DNA from 2 places in the Phycicoccus mangrovi genome. Region 2 is predicted to be linked to the other one. Evidence: riboswitches for the same ligand, from Rfam matches in the RefSeq annotation. Region 2 holds a riboswitch; the other holds the start of a gene.
The links. A riboswitch is a leader RNA that binds a small molecule or an ion and turns the genes downstream of it on or off. The one in region 2 is predicted to bind glycine.
Positions count from the first base shown of each region.

Region 1: linked by a shared signal. The riboswitch ahead of gcvP (aminomethyl-transferring glycine dehydrogenase) and the one ahead of gcvP (aminomethyl-transferring glycine dehydrogenase) in region 2 are both predicted to bind glycine.

Region 1 is NZ_JAHHWP010000018.1:87,282-95,675, reverse strand. Features, by position in the region: gene dnaG (DNA primase) at 1-809, shown strand, start outside; gene KMZ30_RS16665 (hypothetical protein) at 806-1,342, shown strand; tRNA gene KMZ30_RS16660 (tRNA-Asn) at 1,415-1,487, shown strand; gene KMZ30_RS16655 (PucR family transcriptional regulator) at 2,005-3,516, opposite strand; gene KMZ30_RS16650 (MFS transporter) at 3,729-5,102, shown strand; gene speB (agmatinase) at 5,099-6,106, shown strand; glycine riboswitch at 6,198-6,296, shown strand; glycine riboswitch at 6,297-6,393, shown strand; gene gcvP (aminomethyl-transferring glycine dehydrogenase) at 6,450-8,394, shown strand, end outside.
Region 2 is NZ_JAHHWP010000006.1:30,343-38,736, forward strand. Features, by position in the region: gene KMZ30_RS22215 (AAA family ATPase) at 1-1,136, shown strand, start outside; gene gcvP (aminomethyl-transferring glycine dehydrogenase) at 1,141-4,017, opposite strand; glycine riboswitch at 4,090-4,186, opposite strand; gene KMZ30_RS02785 (MerR family transcriptional regulator) at 4,236-4,823, opposite strand; gene KMZ30_RS02790 (bifunctional nuclease family protein) at 4,983-5,474, opposite strand; gene ftsR (transcriptional regulator FtsR) at 5,471-6,199, opposite strand; gene KMZ30_RS02800 (FHA domain-containing protein) at 6,210-6,668, opposite strand; gene gcvH (glycine cleavage system protein GcvH) at 6,775-7,161, opposite strand; gene KMZ30_RS02810 (DUF881 domain-containing protein) at 7,189-7,959, opposite strand; gene KMZ30_RS02815 (small basic family protein) at 7,956-8,288, opposite strand; gene KMZ30_RS02820 (DUF881 domain-containing protein) at 8,285-8,394, opposite strand, start outside.

The sequences.
Region 1 (8,394 bases), on a different contig from region 2:
CCGTGCCGATGTTCGAGTTCGCCGTCCGCACGACGATCCGCCGCTTCGACCTCGAGACCGCCGAGGGGCGCGTGCAGGCGATGAAGGCCGTGGCGCCGATCATCGGCTCGATCCGCGACACCAGCCTGCGCCCCGAGTACGTCCGGACGGTCTCGGGCTGGCTCGGCGTCGAGGTCGAGCAGGTGGCCGACGCGGTGCGCCGCGCTGGCAAGCTCGCCGTCCCCGACGACGGGCCGGAGCGCCGGCAGACGGGCACCGACGAGGTCGCCGAACCCGGTCCGGGAGAGGGCGGCCCGGCGATGCCGATGCCCGACCTGCGCGACCCGGTGGTGGCCGCCGAGCGGCAGCTGCTCCAGACGATGCTCCAGTACCCGTCGCAGTACCCCGAGTCCGTGCTCGACGGGCTGCCCACCGAGGCGCTCACCGCGCCCGCGCACCGGGCGGTGCTCGACGGCGTGCGCATCGCCGCGGCCGCCGGCCACCGCACCGGCTCGACGGCCGGCTGGGTCGCCGCCGTCGGCGAGGCCGTCGCCGCGCCGGTGCGTCCGCTCGTGGCCGAGCTGTCCGTCGCGCCGCTGCCGGTCCGCTACGACGCCTCCACCGGGATGCCCCCTCAGCGCTACCTCGACAGCCTCGCGACGGGGGTGCGGGACGCGCACCTGACGCGGCGCATCGCCGACGCGATGGCCTCGCTGCGGCGGGTGCAGAACGATCCCGACGTCGACGCCGAGGCGCTGCGCGAGCGCACGACGGCCCTGCACGCTCTTGAGCTGGAACGGGTCCGCCTGCGGCAGGGGGTGTCGTCGTGAGGTTGCGCTGGACGGGCCTGCGCGCCCCCGCCGTCCCCGCCGACGTGGCGGCCGCCGTCGACGCCTCCGGCGGCGAGAAGCTGCTCGCCTGGGCCACGGACGGCCTCGGCACGACGCTCGTCGCCGGGCGCCACCGCCTGTACGTCGTCGGTTCCGGCGAGGGGGAGGGGGCCGCGCCCGTCCTGCGGAGCGCCCGCCCCTGGCACCTCGTCGACGCCGGCCTGTGGAGCGACGACGGCGTCCTGCGCATCACGTGGGTCGACGACGAACCGCCGCTGCGTGTCGCCCTCACCGAGCCGGGGATGTTCCCCGAGACCCTGCGGGAGCGGGTGCAGGCGTCGGTGGTCCTCGCCGAGACCATCGAGGTCGGTCGCAAGGGCACGGCCAAGGTCGTCGTGCGGCGTGACCTCGCGACGAACGCGCTGCTCAGCCAGGCCGTCCTGGGGCGTGGCGTCCGCATCTCCGACCCCGGTGTCGCCGACGACGTCCAGGCCGGCATCGACCGCGTGCGCGAGCAGGTCGGGCTGGACTGACCCCGATTTCGGCGGGCGGCCCAGGTGTTGCTATCGTTGCGGCGCTGCTGCGGCGACCCTGCGGCAGCACTTTCCCCTGTAGCTCAATTGGCAGAGCAGCCGACTGTTAATCGGCAGGTTGTTGGTTCGAGTCCAACCGGGGGAGCGCACGCGAAGGGCCTCTGACCAGCGGAAACGCCGGACAGAGGCCCTTTGGCTGCGCGGTTGCATCGGATATGCATCGTTTGCGGACCCGCTCCGAACGGCGTGAAGGCGCCCAACCGGTCGCGTTGTCGCGGCCCCGGTGCCCTGCTTCGGTGAGCCCCCGCGGTCTCAGATGCAGGCTCCGGGATGGGCCAAGCGCTCATCGACCCCGGGGGAGAGGTGGTTGTGGGCCGGTGAAGGCCACGTCGTACGTCCGTCGCGGCGTCGCGAGGCAGATTCGGTGCGTGTGCGGGCGGCCCCGGTGCTGGCCTTACTCAGAGTGGCGCGAAGCCGTCGCGCTGTGATTCTGCGCGTTGCACGACGAGCGGTGGCCATGGCCTGTCTCCGCGGCTGTGTGCGCATTCGTCACCCGGCCGACAGTCGATGTTGGTCGCGTGCGCGAACCCGGTCTTTCGCCGAGGCGTCCGGTCGAGCCCTGGACGGACGGACATGGTGTGAACTCGGAACGGAGAAGCCGGCTATGGCGCTAGCTCGCCGCCGAGCAGTGAGCGCGCCTCAAGGGCCAACCAGAACTGTGCAAGATGAGCGGTCTGGCTCACGCTGGTGTTCGTGAGCTCCTCAACCTTGTGGATGCGATAGAGGACCGTCTGCCGGTGGACATTAAGGTCGCTGGCGGTCCGTTGCCAGCTCCGACCGTTGCTGAGGAATGAAGAGAGTGTTGCCACGAGGTCGCTGTGGTGCTGGGCATCGTGGGTCAAAAGCGGTCCTAGCCACTGTTCCACCAAGGCTCGGGCATCATCCACATCTCGCAGCCCTCCCCAAGAACTCACGCTCCCATATCGCGCCACCCGCTCGGTCGAGTTTCGTGTGGTGCCAAGCGCCCAAGTCGCCTCTCGCGCAGCATCGGCGGCACCGCTGGCCGTGACCAGCGGTTTGCTGATCCCGAGCCGTCCGGATGGGCCCAAGGCACGCATCAGGTCAGGGACGACGTTCTCACCAGAGGGGATCAGCCCATGCGCGATGTCACCACGAAGCGCTACAACGTGTGGAATTCCCATGCGCCAGAGAGCGACGTGCAGGTCGCGCAATTGGTCGATGTCAGCGGCCGTGGCAGAGACGGCAACGCTCTCTCGGGCCTCGAGGTTGAACACCCTCAACTGGTCCAGGGCCGCCCGCTCTTGGATCCGGCCCTCGAGCAGCTGTGCCATCAACTCCGCGCCGGCGCGACGCTCATGCTCAAGTGCTAGATGCAGGTGGGACAGCTCCAGCGCTGCAACGGTGGCCGCATGCTGAAGCAGGATGGCGTCCAGCGCCGCTCCCCCCTCGCGGACGACGACAAGCAGGGCCTGCTCATGCGTAGGAACCTCCAACACCAACACGTCAGCACCGTCGGATGAAGTGAACGAACGGCCTCCCGCTGTGATGACGCCTTCGGCCGATGCCCGTCGTACCGCCTCACTGACGGCGGGCGGAGGGCTGGCACTACTGGGGTGGTAAGAGCGGCCGGTCAAGCGGTCGCAGATGAAGACCGGGCAGCGCAATTCTTGACCGATCAGCTGCGCCACCCTTGACCTGTCACCACCGCCGGTGGTGGTACGCCGGATGACGTCGTAGATGCGTGCGGTGCGCATGAGGCGTTGAGACTGCTCGAGCAGGGTTGCCTCGGCAACGGCGCGGGAAATCGCCACGAAGGGCATCGGGTAGCGAATCCATAGGACGGGGATGCCCAACTGGTCGCTCGTCTCAGTGAACCGTCGGGTCAGCCTAGGGCAGTACATCTCTTCCCCAATGGCCAGCGCTGACGCCCCTGCTCGGTCCAACTCCTCCAGCAGGTGGACCTGATCCAATGCCCTGCGAGGGAAGGACATGCCGTTGGTCATCAACAGCTCCCCTCCAGTCAGCCACTGCCACGGCTGTGGGAGATCGGACGTATGGGTCCACGTCGTCTCCCGCACCAAGCCGGCGCTTCCCGAGTGCAGGCGCAGGTGGAGGTGCGGCATGTCGAGCAGTTCGCCGACGGTGATGCCCATGACGGTCAAGATACGCCCGAGATGGGCAATCGCCATAGACCTATTGTGCGATTGCACAGCGACCGAGATCAATCTTCGAGCGCCGTCATCCTTCCCAAGAGGGTCGCGAGAGCGGAGTCTCTTCGACACAGAGCAGCTCTTCCTCTGCATCGGCCCGCCCGAGGCAGTTGCCACCACCTCCGCACCACCCGCGCTGCGGGAAGGAGCTCAAGATGTCCTCATCCAGTGGTCTCATCGACGAGGCCCCACTGACTGCGTTTCACAAGAAGCTCACTCTCTATTCTTCGGGCGGCCCATTCATCGACGGGTTCGCCATCGCGATCATTGGCTTCACCTGGGCAACCATGGGGAAGTCCTTCACGGTCACCAGCGCGGACAAGGGGATGATTGCGGCCGCGGTCCTCGTCGGCATCTTCGTAGGCGGCGGTGTCTTTGGGTGGGTCACCGACAGGGTGGGTCGTCATGTGATGTACATCCTTGACCTCTTAGCCCTTGCCCTCTTCTCGGTGCTGAGCTTCTTCGCCACTGAGGTGTGGCACCTCATCGTGTTGAGGTTCCTCATCGGGATGGCGATCGGCGCCGACTACCCGATCGCGACGTCACTGCTGGCGGAGTACCTTCCGTCCAGGTACCGAGGACGCATGCTCGGGGCCACGTTCGTCGTGTGGGCCGTCGGCGCCACCGCCGCGCCGGTCGTCGCCATCATCTGTACGAACCTGGCTGGTGATGCTGCCTGGCGTTGGATGCTGGCCAGCGCGGCGGTCTTTGCTGTTGGCACCCTGATCATGCGGCTGGGTACGCCCGAGTCTCCCCGGTGGCTCATCAACAAGGGCCGCGTTGAAGAAGCAGACCGGTCAATCAAGCAGGTCTACGGCCCCGAGTACGGAGTTGAGCATCTCGGCGAGCCGGAGCCGGAGCATCGAGTGACTCTCGCATCGGTGTTTCGCCCTCCGTACCTGACTCGCACACTCTTCGTGAGCCTCTTCTGGATGTGCCAGGTCATCCCGCTGCTCTCGATCTACTCATTCTCCTTCGACATCTTGGCGAAGGTGGGCCTGACTGGAAACGGCGCGGAGGTCTTCCTGGCGGCCCTCTTCGTGGTTGGCGGTGTGCCGGGCTTGTTCCTGGTCGACAAGATCGGCCGCAAGGCGCTCCTCGTCTACACGTTCGCCGGGATCGCGCTGATCTGGGGGGTCGCCGGCTTGGTCCCCGGGCTGCCTTTCATTCTTGTCTTCGGCGCGATCTGCGCGTTTGCCTTGCTCTCGGGCGCATCCAACTTCCTCGAGATCGTGTACCCCAACGAGCTTTTCCCGACGGAGGTCCGTGCGACGGCCGTGGGTATCGGCACGGCGGCCAGCCGGATCGGTGCGGCCGTCGCGGTGTACCTCATGCCCTTTGCCCTCGATCACGGGGTCAACTGGGTGCTGCTTGCCGGAGCGGCCATCTCCGTCGTCGGCCTCGCAGTCACGATTGCCTGGGGTGTGGAAACGGCGGGTCGCAGCCTGTCTGACGCCTCCGGTCGATCTCAAAACGACTCCACGACACCTACGAACACGACCCTTTCAGCCTTGGAGGCAAAGCCATGAGCACCCGCGTTCCCAACCCCGTCCGGCCTGTGAGTGGCACGGAGGTCCCGCGCTACGCCGGCTTGTCCACCTTCGCCCGCATTCCCGAGATCCACACGGTCAGCGACTACGACATCGCTGTCCTGGGGGTGCCCTTCGACGGCGGCACATCGTTCCGGCCCGGTGCTCGTTTTGGCCCCCTGGAGGTCCGCAAGTCCTCACGCCACCTCCGCCCTGCCTTTCACGTGGAGCTTGATGTGGCTCCCTTCGAACGGGTCCAGGTGGTCGACGCCGGAGATGTAGCGTGCACGCCCTTCAGCATCGACGAGGCCATCCAGCAGATCGAGGCGCATGCTCACGACGTGCAGGGGGGGAGCGGCGACCGACGGGTCATCGCCGTCGGCGGTGATCACACCATCGCTCTGCCCATGCTGCGCTCCGTCGTCCGACAGCACGGACCCGTCGCCCTGGTTCACTTCGACGCGCACCTGGACACGTGGGACACCTACTTCAATGCACCGGTGACCCATGGCACCGTGCTGCGCCGGGCCTTCGAGGAGGGCCTTCTCGCTGAGGACCACTCGATGCACCTCGGCATTCGCGGTCCGATCTACGACCGGATTGACCTCAAGGAAGACGCAGACTTCGGTTTCAAGACGATCCGCGCTAGCGACCTCGACCGGATCGGCATCGACGCTGCCGTTGAGCAGGTCAGGCAGCGGGTCGGAGACACCCCCGTGTACCTGTCCATCGACATCGACGTCCTGGACCCGGCCTTCGCCCCAGGAACGGGTACACCCGAGGCGGGTGGGCTGAGCAGTCGCGAGCTCCTGGCAATGTTGCGTCAGCTCAACGGACTGAACATCGTCGGTGCCGACGTCGTCGAGGTCGCGCCCAACTATGACCATGCCGAAACGACCACCGTCGCGGCGGCCACCGTGGTGTACGACCTCGTCACCCTCATGGCGAACCACGAGATCGGCAACGCACCGGGCCTACCCGCCCAAGCGCTGGCCTCCGTGTGACGTCACGGTGTGGGTGGCGCACGCGTTGCGCCACCCACACTGGATGTCCGGGTATGCCAACATCCATTCCAACAATTTCATCATCGCCGTTCGAACTGCAGCGGGAGAGTCCCGGCCGACACCACGGTCGGGCGCCGAAGGAGCAAATCTCCCCACGAATCTCTCAGGCCCCCATGACCGCTGCAATGAGGCGAACTCTGAAAAGTCAGGCCACATCGGCCTGCGCCCACGGTGCAAGCCGCCCCACGTGACGGTGAAGCTCTCAGGCCCATGACAGAGCGGGGAGGTCACCTATCCAACGGTGTCCTCAGTGCGGACACCCGACCCAGGGAGCCTCCCGCCCATGTCCGTCGACTCCATCGACCCTGCCCACGGCGCCTTCGTCGCCCGACACATCGGTTTCGCGCACGCTGACCAGGCCGCCATGCTGGCCGAGCTCGGGTACGAATCCCTCGACTCGCTCGTCGATGCTGCCGTGCCCCAGGGCCTGCGGTCAGCCGAGCTGCTCGGACTGCCGGCCGCGGCCAGCGAGGAGGAGGTGCTCGCGGAGCTGCGTGGTCTGGCTGACCGCAACGAGCCCGGTGAGCCGATGGTCGGTCTCGGCTATCACGGCACAGTGCTGCCAGGTGTGATCCGCCGCAACGTCCTCGAGAACCCGGCCTGGTACACCGCCTACACGCCTTACCAGCCGGAGATCAGTCAGGGCCGGCTCGAGGCCCTCATCAACTTCCAGACCCTCATCGGCGACCTCACCGCGCTCCCCACCGCCAACGCCTCGCTCCTGGATGAGGGAACGGCGGTGGCCGAGGCCGTGACCGTGATGCGCCGCGCTAGCCGGGTCAAGGCCGAACGCGTCGTCGTGGACTCGGACCTGCTGCCCCAGAGTCTGGCGGTGCTGCAGACCCGGTGCCGCGCCATCGGTGTCGAGGTGGTCGTGGCCGACCTCGGTCACGGACTCCCGGACGGAGACCTCTTCGGCGTGGTCGTCCAGTACCCCGGTGCGTCCGGGGCGGTCTCCGACCACCGCGCGCTCGTCGAGGCGGCACACGAGCGCGGGGCCTTGGTCACCGCGGCCGCCGACCTGCTCGCCCTCACCCTGCTCGTCGCGCCGGGCGAGTGGGGCGCCGACATCGCGGTGGGCTCGTCTCAGCGCTTCGGCGTCCCGCTCGGCTACGGCGGCCCTCACGCTGGCTACATCGCCGTTCGAGAAGGCTTGGAGCGTAGCCTGCCCGGCCGGCTTGTCGGGGTCAGCATCGACGCCGACGGCCACCCGGCGTACCGGTTGGCGCTGCAGACCCGCGAGCAGCACATCCGCCGCGACAGGGCCACCTCCAACATCTGCACCGCCCAGGTACTGCTCGCCGTCGTGGCGTCGATGTATGCCGTGTACCACGGTCCGGAAGGCCTGCGCGCCATCGCACGGGGCGTCCACCGCACCGCTGCAGTCCTGGCCGACCGCCTGGAGTCGGCCGGTGTGGAGCTCCTGCACGACTCCTTCTTCGACACCCTGCTGGCCCGGGCGCCGGGTCGGGCCGCGGAGGTGCTCGGGAAGGCTGCTGCCGGCGGGGTCCACCTGCGGCGGGTCGACGAGGACCACGTGGGCGTGAGCTGCTCGGAGACGACGTCGCCGAGCCATGTCGCCGTCGTGCTCGAGGCGTTCGGTGCCGGCGGCGCGGCGCCGGACGGCGGCAGCGATCGTCTGCCGCGGGCGCTGCTGCGTACCTCGGAGTTCCTCACCCACCCCGTGTTCAATACCCACTACAGCGAGACCTCGATGTTGCGCTACCTCCGCTCGCTGTCGGACAAGGACTACGCCCTCGACCGGGGCATGATCCCCCTGGGCTCCTGCACCATGAAGCTCAACGCGACGACCGAGATGGAGCCGATCAGCTTCCCCGGGTTCGCGAACGTCCACCCCTTCGTGCCGGCCGAGAGCGCGCGCGGCTACACCACCCTGGTCGACCAGCTGGAGTCCTGGCTGGCCGCGGTGACGGGGTACGCGAAGGTGTCGATCCAGCCCAACGCCGGCAGCCAGGGCGAGTTCGCTGGGCTTCTGGCCATCCGTGCCTACCACCAGTCACGCGGCGACGAGGCACGCGACGTCTGCCTCATCCCCTCCTCCGCGCACGGCACGAACGCCGCCTCGGCGGTCATGGCCGGCATGCGGGTCGTGGTGGTCAAGAGCCTCGAGGACGGCACCGTCGACCTCGTGGACCTGCGCGCCAAGTGCGAGCAGCACACCGAGCAGCTCGCGGCGATCATGGTGACCTACCCGTCGACGCACGGCG
Region 2 (8,394 bases):
CGACGGCGCTCGGCACGCTCGAGGAGCGGCTCGGCGAGGTCACCGCCGAGGCCGAGGCCGTCCGCGACCGGCTGTCCGAGGGCCTCGCCGCGCACGCCGACTGCCCGTGCCGCGGCACCGAGCCCGCCCACCACCGGTCCGTGCACCGGCTGCTCACGTCCCTCGCGCGGGAGCAGGAGGCCCTGGCGGCCGCGCACCAGCGCCGGGACGAGGCGGCCGCCGCCCTCGAGGCCGCCCTCGACGAGGCCGGGTTCGCCGCCGTCGACGACGTGGCCGCCGCGCTCCTCCCGGTCGCCGAGACGGACCGGCTGCGCGACCTCGTCCTCGCGCACGGCCGCGACCGCGCCGCCGCCCTCGCCGTGCTCGACGACCCTGACGTCGCGGCCGCCCTCGCCTCCCCGGCACCCGACCTCGCGGCGCTGGTCGAGGCCCACGGCGCCGCCCGGCGCGCCGTCCTCGCCGGCAGCGCGGCCCACGACGTCCTCGTGCGCGCCGGCCGCGCCCTGGACCGCCTGCGCCCCGCGCTGGCGGAGCAGGCCGCGCTCGTCGTCCGCCTCGCCGAGCGCCACGCGCGGGTGCGCGACCTCGCCGACACCGTCGCCGGGACCGGCGCGGACAACACCCTGCGGATGCGCCTCAGCGCGTTCGTGCTCGCCGCCCGCCTCGAGAAGGTCGCCGCCCTGGCCAACGAGCGGCTCGCCGTCATGGGCGCCGGCCGCTACCTGCTCGAGCACTCCGACGACCGCGCGGCGCGCGGCGCGCGGTCCGGGCTCGGCCTCAAGGTCCTCGACCAGTGGACCGGCCGCGTCCGCGACACCGCCACGCTCTCCGGCGGCGAGGCGTTCATGGCCTCCCTCGCCCTCGCGCTCGGCCTCGCCGACGCCGTCCGCGAGGAGGTCGGCGGGCTCGACCTCGGCACGCTCTTCGTCGACGAGGGGTTCGGCAGCCTCGACGACGACAGCCTCGAGCAGGTCGTCTCGGTGCTCGACGGGCTGCGCGAGGGCGGACGCGCCGTCGGCGTCGTCAGCCACGTCGCCGACCTGCGCTCGCGCATCACCCACCAGGTCGTCGTGACCAAGGGGGTGTCCGGGAGCGGCGTCACCGTCCGTGCCGGTGACGCCGCCCCCGCGGCCTAGGGCCTCAGTCCTCGAACGCCTCCGGCGAGGGGCACGAGCAGATGAGGTGCCGGTCGCCGTACGCGCCGTCGATGCGGCGCACCGGCGGCCAGTACTTCGCCGTCGCGTCGACGCCGTCGGGGTAGGCGGCGGTCCTCCGGTCGTACGGGTGGTCCCACTCCCCCACGAGGGAGACGGCCGTGTGCGGCGCCTGGCGCAGCACGCTGTCGGCGACGGCCACCGAACCCGCGGCGACCTCGTCGATCTCGCGGCGGATGGCGATCATCGCGTCGCAGAACCGGTCGATCTCCTGGAGGTCCTCGCTCTCGGTCGGCTCGACCATGAGCGTGCCCGCGACGGGGAAGGACATCGTCGGGGCGTGGAAGCCGAAGTCGACGAGGCGCTTGGCGACGTCGTCGACGGTGACGCCGGTCTCCTTCGTGATGCCCCGCAGGTCGAGGATGCACTCGTGGGCGACGAGGCCGCCGGCGCCGGAGTAGAGCACCGGGTAGTGGTCGCGCAGCCGCGCGGCGACGTAGTTGGCGTTGAGGACGGCGACCTCGGTCGCGTGGCGCAGGCCCTCGCCGCCCATGAGCCGGACGTACGCCCACGAGATCGGCAGGATGCTCGCCGAGCCGTACGGCGCCGCCGCGACCGGGCCGACGCCGGTCTCGGGGCCGGCCGCCGCGTCGAGCGGGTGGTTCGGCAGGTACGGCGCGAGGTGCTCGCGGCACGCGACCGGGCCGACGCCGGGGCCACCGCCGCCGTGCGGGATGCAGAAGGTCTTGTGCAGGTTGAGGTGCGAGACGTCCGCCCCGAACCTGCCCGGCCGGGCGAGCCCGACGAGCGCGTTGAGGTTGGCGCCGTCGACGTAGACCTGGCCGCCGGCGTCGTGGACGAGCCCGCAGAGCTCGGTGATCGTGTCCTCGAAGACCCCGTGCGTCGAGGGGTAGGTGACCATGATCGCGGCGAGGGTGTCGCGGTGCTGCTCGATCTTGGCGCGCAGGTCGTCGAGGTCGACGTTGCCCGACACCGGGTCGGTGCCGACGACGACGACCTTCATCCCCGCCATGACCGCGCTCGCGGCGTTCGTGCCGTGGGCGCTGCTCGGGATGAGGCAGACGCGACGCGCGTCGTCGCCGTTCGCGCGGTGGTAGGCGGCGATGGCCAGCAGACCGGAGAGCTCGCCCTGGCTGCCCGCGTTCGGCTGCAGCGAGACCGCGTCGTACCCGGTGACCTCGCAGAGCCACTCCGAGAGCTCGTCGACGAGGCCGCGGATGCCGCGGGTCTGCTCGTGCGGCGCGAAGGGGTGCAGGTTCGCGAACTCGGGCCAGGTGACCGCGACCATCTCGGTCGTCGCGTTGAGCTTCATCGTGCAGGAGCCGAGCGGGATCATCCCGCGGTCGAGCGCGAAGTCGCGGTCGGCGAGCCGGCGCAGGTAGCGCAGCATCGCGGTCTCGGAGCGGTGCGCCGAGAAGACCGGGTGGGTGAGGTACTCGGAGGTGCGCACGAGCGCCTCGGGCCACGCCGGCGCGGCGACCTCGACCCGCTCGGGGGCCGTGGCGCCGAGGGCGCGGGCCACCTTCCCCAGCACGGTCGTGTCGGTGGTCTCGTCGACGCTCAGCCAGACGGTGTCGTCGTCGTGCTGCCAGAGGTTGACCCCCTCGGCGAGGGCTGCGGCCACGACGGTGTCGGCACGCCCCGGCACGTGCAGCGCGAGGGTGTCGAAGAACGGCACGTCGGCGACCTCGACGCCGGCGGCGCGCAGCGCCTCGGCGAGGGCCACGGCGTGCGCGTGCACCCGCAGCGCGATGGCGCGCAGGCCGTCGGGGCCGTGGTAGACCGCGTACATGCTCGCCATGACGGCGAGCAGCACCTGCGCGGTGCAGATGTTCGAGGTCGCCTTCTCGCGACGGATGTGCTGCTCGCGGGTCTGGAGGGCCAGGCGGTAGGCCGGCGCGCCGTCGGCGTCGACGGAGACGCCGACGAGACGGCCGGGCAGCGTGCGCTCGAGCCCGGCACGCACGCTCATGTAACCGGCGTGCGGGCCACCGAAGCCCATCGGCACCCCGAAGCGCTGGGTCGTGCCGACGGCGACGTCGGCGCCCCACTCCCCCGGCGGGGTGGCGAGGGTGAGGGCGAGCAGGTCGGCGGCGGCGGTGACGAGCGCGCCGGCCGCGTGCGCGGCGTCGGCGACGGCCCGCAGGTCGTGGAGGCGGCCGTCCGCGGCCGGGTACTGGAGCAGGACGCCGAAGACGTCGCGGTCGCCGGCGGCGGTGCGCAGCGCCTCGGCCGACCCCACCTCGGTGAGGTCGGCGACGACGACGTCGAGCCCGAGCGGCACGGCGCGGGTGCGCACGACGGCGAGCGTCTGCGGGAAGACGGCCGCGTCGACGAGCAGCACGGCGTCGCCGGCGGCCTTCGAGGAGCGGCGCATCAGCGTCATCGCCTCGGCCGCCGCGGTGCCCTCGTCGAGCAGCGAGGCGCCGGCGGTCGGCAGGCCGGTGAGGTCGGCGACGACGGTCTGGAAGTTGAGGAGCGCCTCGAGGCGGCCCTGCGAGATCTCGGGCTGGTAGGGCGTGTAGGCCGTGTACCAGGCGGGGTTCTCGAGGACGTTGCGCTGGATGACGGCCGGCGTCAGGGTGCCGTAGTACCCGAGGCCCATGAGCGACGGGACGACGCGGTTGCGGGCCGCGACCTCGCCCAGCTCGCCGATGACGGCCGCCTCGGAGCCGGCGGCCTCGACGTCGAGGACGCCCTCGAACCGGATGCCGTCCGGCACGGCGGCGGCGAGGAGGTCCTCGAGCGACTCGCGCCCGACGACCTTGAGCATCCCGGCGAGGTCGGACTCGCGGGGGCCGATGTGGCGGGCGGCGAAGGCGGGAAGGGCTGGCGTGCTCACGAAGGTCCTCCGGAGGGCAGACGATGCTGGCGTCCTCCCCCTCTGTCGGGTCGGTGGACCCTCCAGAGGTGCCTGTCCCGTGCGGTCCCTTGCGCCTGAGAGGTTCTGGGGAGAATTGCCCCTTCGGCGCCCCGGCCGGCAGTGCCGGGGACTCTCCCGCACGGTGTGAGCGGCAGGCTCAACCTACCACCGGCGGTGCCGGCGGCCGGGGCGGCGGATCAGGCGAGGCGCGCGATGCGGCGGGCGCCGAGCTCGTCGCCCGGCTGGACCGCCTCGGCGCCGCCCTCGGACGCGGCGCGCTCGCTCGGCAGGTCCGAGAGCGTGCCCTCGACCTCGCGCCAGACCTTGCCGACAGCGATGCCGAACACGCCCTGGCCGCCCTGGAGCAGGTCGATGACCTCGTCGTTCGAGGTGCACTCGTAGACCGAGGCGCCGTCGCTCATGAGGGTGATGCCGGCGAGGTCGTCGACCCCGCGGGCGCGCAGCACGGTGATGGCGCCACGGATCTGCTGGAGCGAGACCCCGGTGTCGAGGAGGCGCTTGACGACCTTGAGCACGAGGATGTCGCGGAAGCCGTACAGGCGCTGCGTGCCGGAGCCGCCGGCCGAGCGGACCGAGGGCTCGACGAGCCCGGTGCGCGCCCAGTAGTCGAGCTGGCGGTAGGTGATGCCCGCCGCCTTGCACGCGGTGGGGCCGCGGTAGCCGACCTCGTCGTCGAGCTGGGGCAGGTCGTCGGCGAACAGCACGCCCTGCGCGACGACGGGCGCGGGGGTGCCGCCCTGTCGCGCTTCTCCGGTGGAGCCCACGCCTACCTCCTGATGGTGCCGGGTGCTCCGGACGACGATACGCCCGGGAATGACATCGACGTCACTCTCCCGGCCACTTCTGTGACTGGTGTGACAGTAGGGGCGGCTGTGACGGCGGTCAACGACCGCGGGCCCCGCACGCTCACCGGCGTGTCGCGGTCAGGACCCCGTCTCGGTGTCGAAGTCGTCGGCGGAGACGTCCTCGAGGAAGGCCTTGAACTTCTCGACCTCGTCGTCCTCGCTCTCGGCCATCTCGACCCCGGCCTCGTCGAGGAGCGCCTCCTCGGCGACGATGTCGGCGCCGGCGCGCAGCGCGAGGGCGATGGCGTCCGAGGAGCGGGAGTCGATCGTCGTGCCGCCGGCCTCGCCGCCGCCGTCGATGTCGAGCGCGGCGTGGAACGCGCCGTCCTGGAGCGAGACGATCCGCACCCGGGTCAGCGTGTGCCCGAGGTCGTCGATGACGGTGCGCGCCAGGTCGTGGGTGAGCGGGCGCGGGGGCACGACACCCTGCTGGGCGTACGCGATCGCCGTGGCCTCCGCCGCGCCGATCCAGATCGGCAGGTAGCGGACACCGTCGCGCTCCCTGAGCAGGACGATCGGCTGGTTGCCCGGCATCTCGACCCGCACGCCGAGGACGTCCATGAGCTTCACCCCGTCACCGTACCCCGCGACCCCGACGCCGTGCCGGGCCGCTCGGCCGGGGTGTCGAGGCCGGCGCGCACGAGCGCGGTGTGGAGGGTGAGGACGAGGTGGGTCACCTCGGCGGCCGCGCGGCGCCGGTCCTCGCCGCGCAGGCCGCCGGTCACCTGCTCGACGAGCCCGACCTCGCGGTCGGCCGCGGTCCGCGCCGCGCGCAGGTGCCGGGCCTCGACGCCGAAGCGGGCCAGGCCGGCGGCCGCCCGCGCGGCCCGCAGGTCCTCGCTCCCGTGCATCCTGTCGGCCCCGGGGCGCAGCAGCCCGTGGTCGAGGAGGTCGGCGACGAGGCCGTCGTCCAGGCCTGCGGCGCTCGCGAGCTCGGTCCGGGTCAGCCGGAGCGGGGTGCCGGTCTCGACGAGCTCGGCGACGGGTGGCACGGCGGGGTCCGGGGCGGGGTCGGGCACGACCGGCGGGCGCCCCGGGCCGTCCGGGACCAGGCCGCGCTCGAGGGCCTCGAGCGAGTCCTTGATGACCCGCAGCGGCCAGAACAGGTCGCGCTGGGCCCGCAGGACGTAGCGCAGCCGCTCGACGTCGGCCTCGGTGTAGCGCCGGTAGCCCGACCCGGTGCGCTCGGGCGTCACGAGGCCCTCGGCCTCGAGGAAGCGCACCTTGGAGACGGTGACGTCCGGGAAGTCCTCGGCGAGGGCCGCGACGACCGCCCCGATGGTCAGGGGTCGCACGGCGGGGACGTCAGGCCTGGGCCGAGGCGTAGAAGACGAGCCGGAACTTGCCGATCTGCACCTCGTCGCCCGTCGACAGCTCCGCCTCGTCGACGAGGTCCCGGTTGACGTACGTCCCGTTGAGCGAGCCCACGTCGCGCACGACGAAGGTCCCGCCGGAGCGCTGGAAGACCGCGTGCCGGCGCGAGACCGTCACGTCGTCGAGGAAGATGTCGCTGTCGGGGTGGCGACCGGAGACGACCTCGTCGTCGTCGAGGAGGAAGCGCGCGCCGGTGTTCGGCCCGCGGAGCACCACGAGGAGGGCCGTGCCCGCCCGCAGCGCCTCGACGGTGGCGAGGTCCGCCTTCGTGAGGACGTGCTCGGCCTCGCTCTGCGGCTCGACCCGGGTCCCCTCGACCGCCTGCAGGCGCATCGTCGTGGGCTCGGGAACGGGCGGCTGCTGCTGCTCGCCGCGCTCGTCGCCAGTCATGTCGTCCTACCACCCTCTCCGTCGGCGGTCGCCGGGACCTGCCACCCTAGATCACGTCGGCGCGGAAGTCCCGGTCCCGGGGGAAACCGGTTGCGCAGGGCAGCGATCAGGAGAGCTGGGCGCGGTAGGCGTCGACGTCGAGCAGCGCGGCGACGGCCGCGGCGTCCGACGGCCGCAGCTCGTACATCCAGCCCTCGCCGTAGGGGTCGGAGTTGACGAGCTCCGGGGTGGCGTCGAGGGCGTCGTTGACCGCCGTGACCTCGCCGGCGACCGGCGCGTAGAGGTCGCTGACCGACTTCGTGGACTCGACCTCGCCGCAGGTGTCGCCCGCGACGACGGAGTCGCCGACCGCCGGCAGGCTGACGTACACGACGTCGCCGAGGGCCTCCTGCGCGAAGGCGGTGATGCCGATGCGCACGACCCCGTCCTCCTCGCGGACCCACTCGTGCTCGGCGGTGTAGCGCAGGCCGGCGGGGTACTCGAGGTCGCTCATGGTTCTCCTGTCTCGGACGCGGTCGCGTCAGGGGGTGCTCGTGGGTACGGGGCGAGCGTACTGAGGCGTGGTGACGCTCAGCAACGCGTCGACCTCCACCTCGTCGCGGATGTCGACGGAGGCCTCGGCGCCGACCCGGCGCGCGGTGGCCGTCACGCCGCCGGGGATCTGCATGGCCCCGGCGAGGGTGTTGGGGTCGCCGATCGCCCGGATGACGTAGGGCGGCGTCACCTCGGACCCGGACACCGAGATGCCGCCGCCCTCGGTGTCGGCGAACCACGTCGAGGCCACGACGCGGACGTCACCGACCTGGATCGCCTCGGCGCCGGCGGCCCGCAGCTCCTGGACGGCGTCGAGGAGGAGGTTCTGGCGGACGAGGCGCTGCGGGTCCTCGATGCGCAGGAGGATGCCCGGGCCCTTCGCCGGCGCCGTGCCCGCGAGGATGCCGAGGGCGTCGAGGCGCTCCTGGGCGGCGCGCTGCGCCTCCTGCTCACCGGTCGTGCGGCTCTTGAGCAGCTCGAGGGAGGACTGGAGGTCGCGGACCTCGCCGGAGAGCTGGTCGCCGTCCTGGTCGACGTCGGAGAGGATGCGCACGAGCTCGTCCTCGCGGAGGGTCTCCAGACCCTGGAGCGAGGTCTGGCGCACCTGGGCGATGATCGCGAACCCGAGCGCCAGCGCGAGGAGCATCGCGAGGAGGTTGGAGCGGCTCGGGCGCGGCGAGCCCGCGCGGCGCAGCCGGGCCCACGCGTGGCGCGCGTCCCGGGGTCCCGTCGGGGTGGAGTCGTGCGGCTCGCTCATGCGTCGAACAGGTGGCGCCGGATGGACGCGACGTTGGAGAAGATCCGGACGCCGAGGACGACGACGACGCCGGTCGAGAGCTGGCTGCCGACCCCGAGCTTGTCGCCGAGGAAGACGATGAACGCGGCGACGACGACGTTGGAGAGGAACGAGACGACGAAGACCTTGTCGCTGAAGATGCCGTCGAGGATGGCGCGCACCGCCCCGAAGACCGCGTCGAGGGCGGCGATGACGGCGATCGGCAGGTAGGGCTGGAGCCACACCGGGACGGTGGGCTGCAGGAGCAGACCGACGAGCACGCCGATGGCCAGGCCGAGGGCTGGGATCACGACGGGCCGTCCTCCTGGTCGGTGCGGGCCCCGCTGGTCGGGGACGCCCCAGTATCCACCGGTTCCGCGAAGCGCAGCGTGAGGCGCCGGCCGGCGGGCACGGACA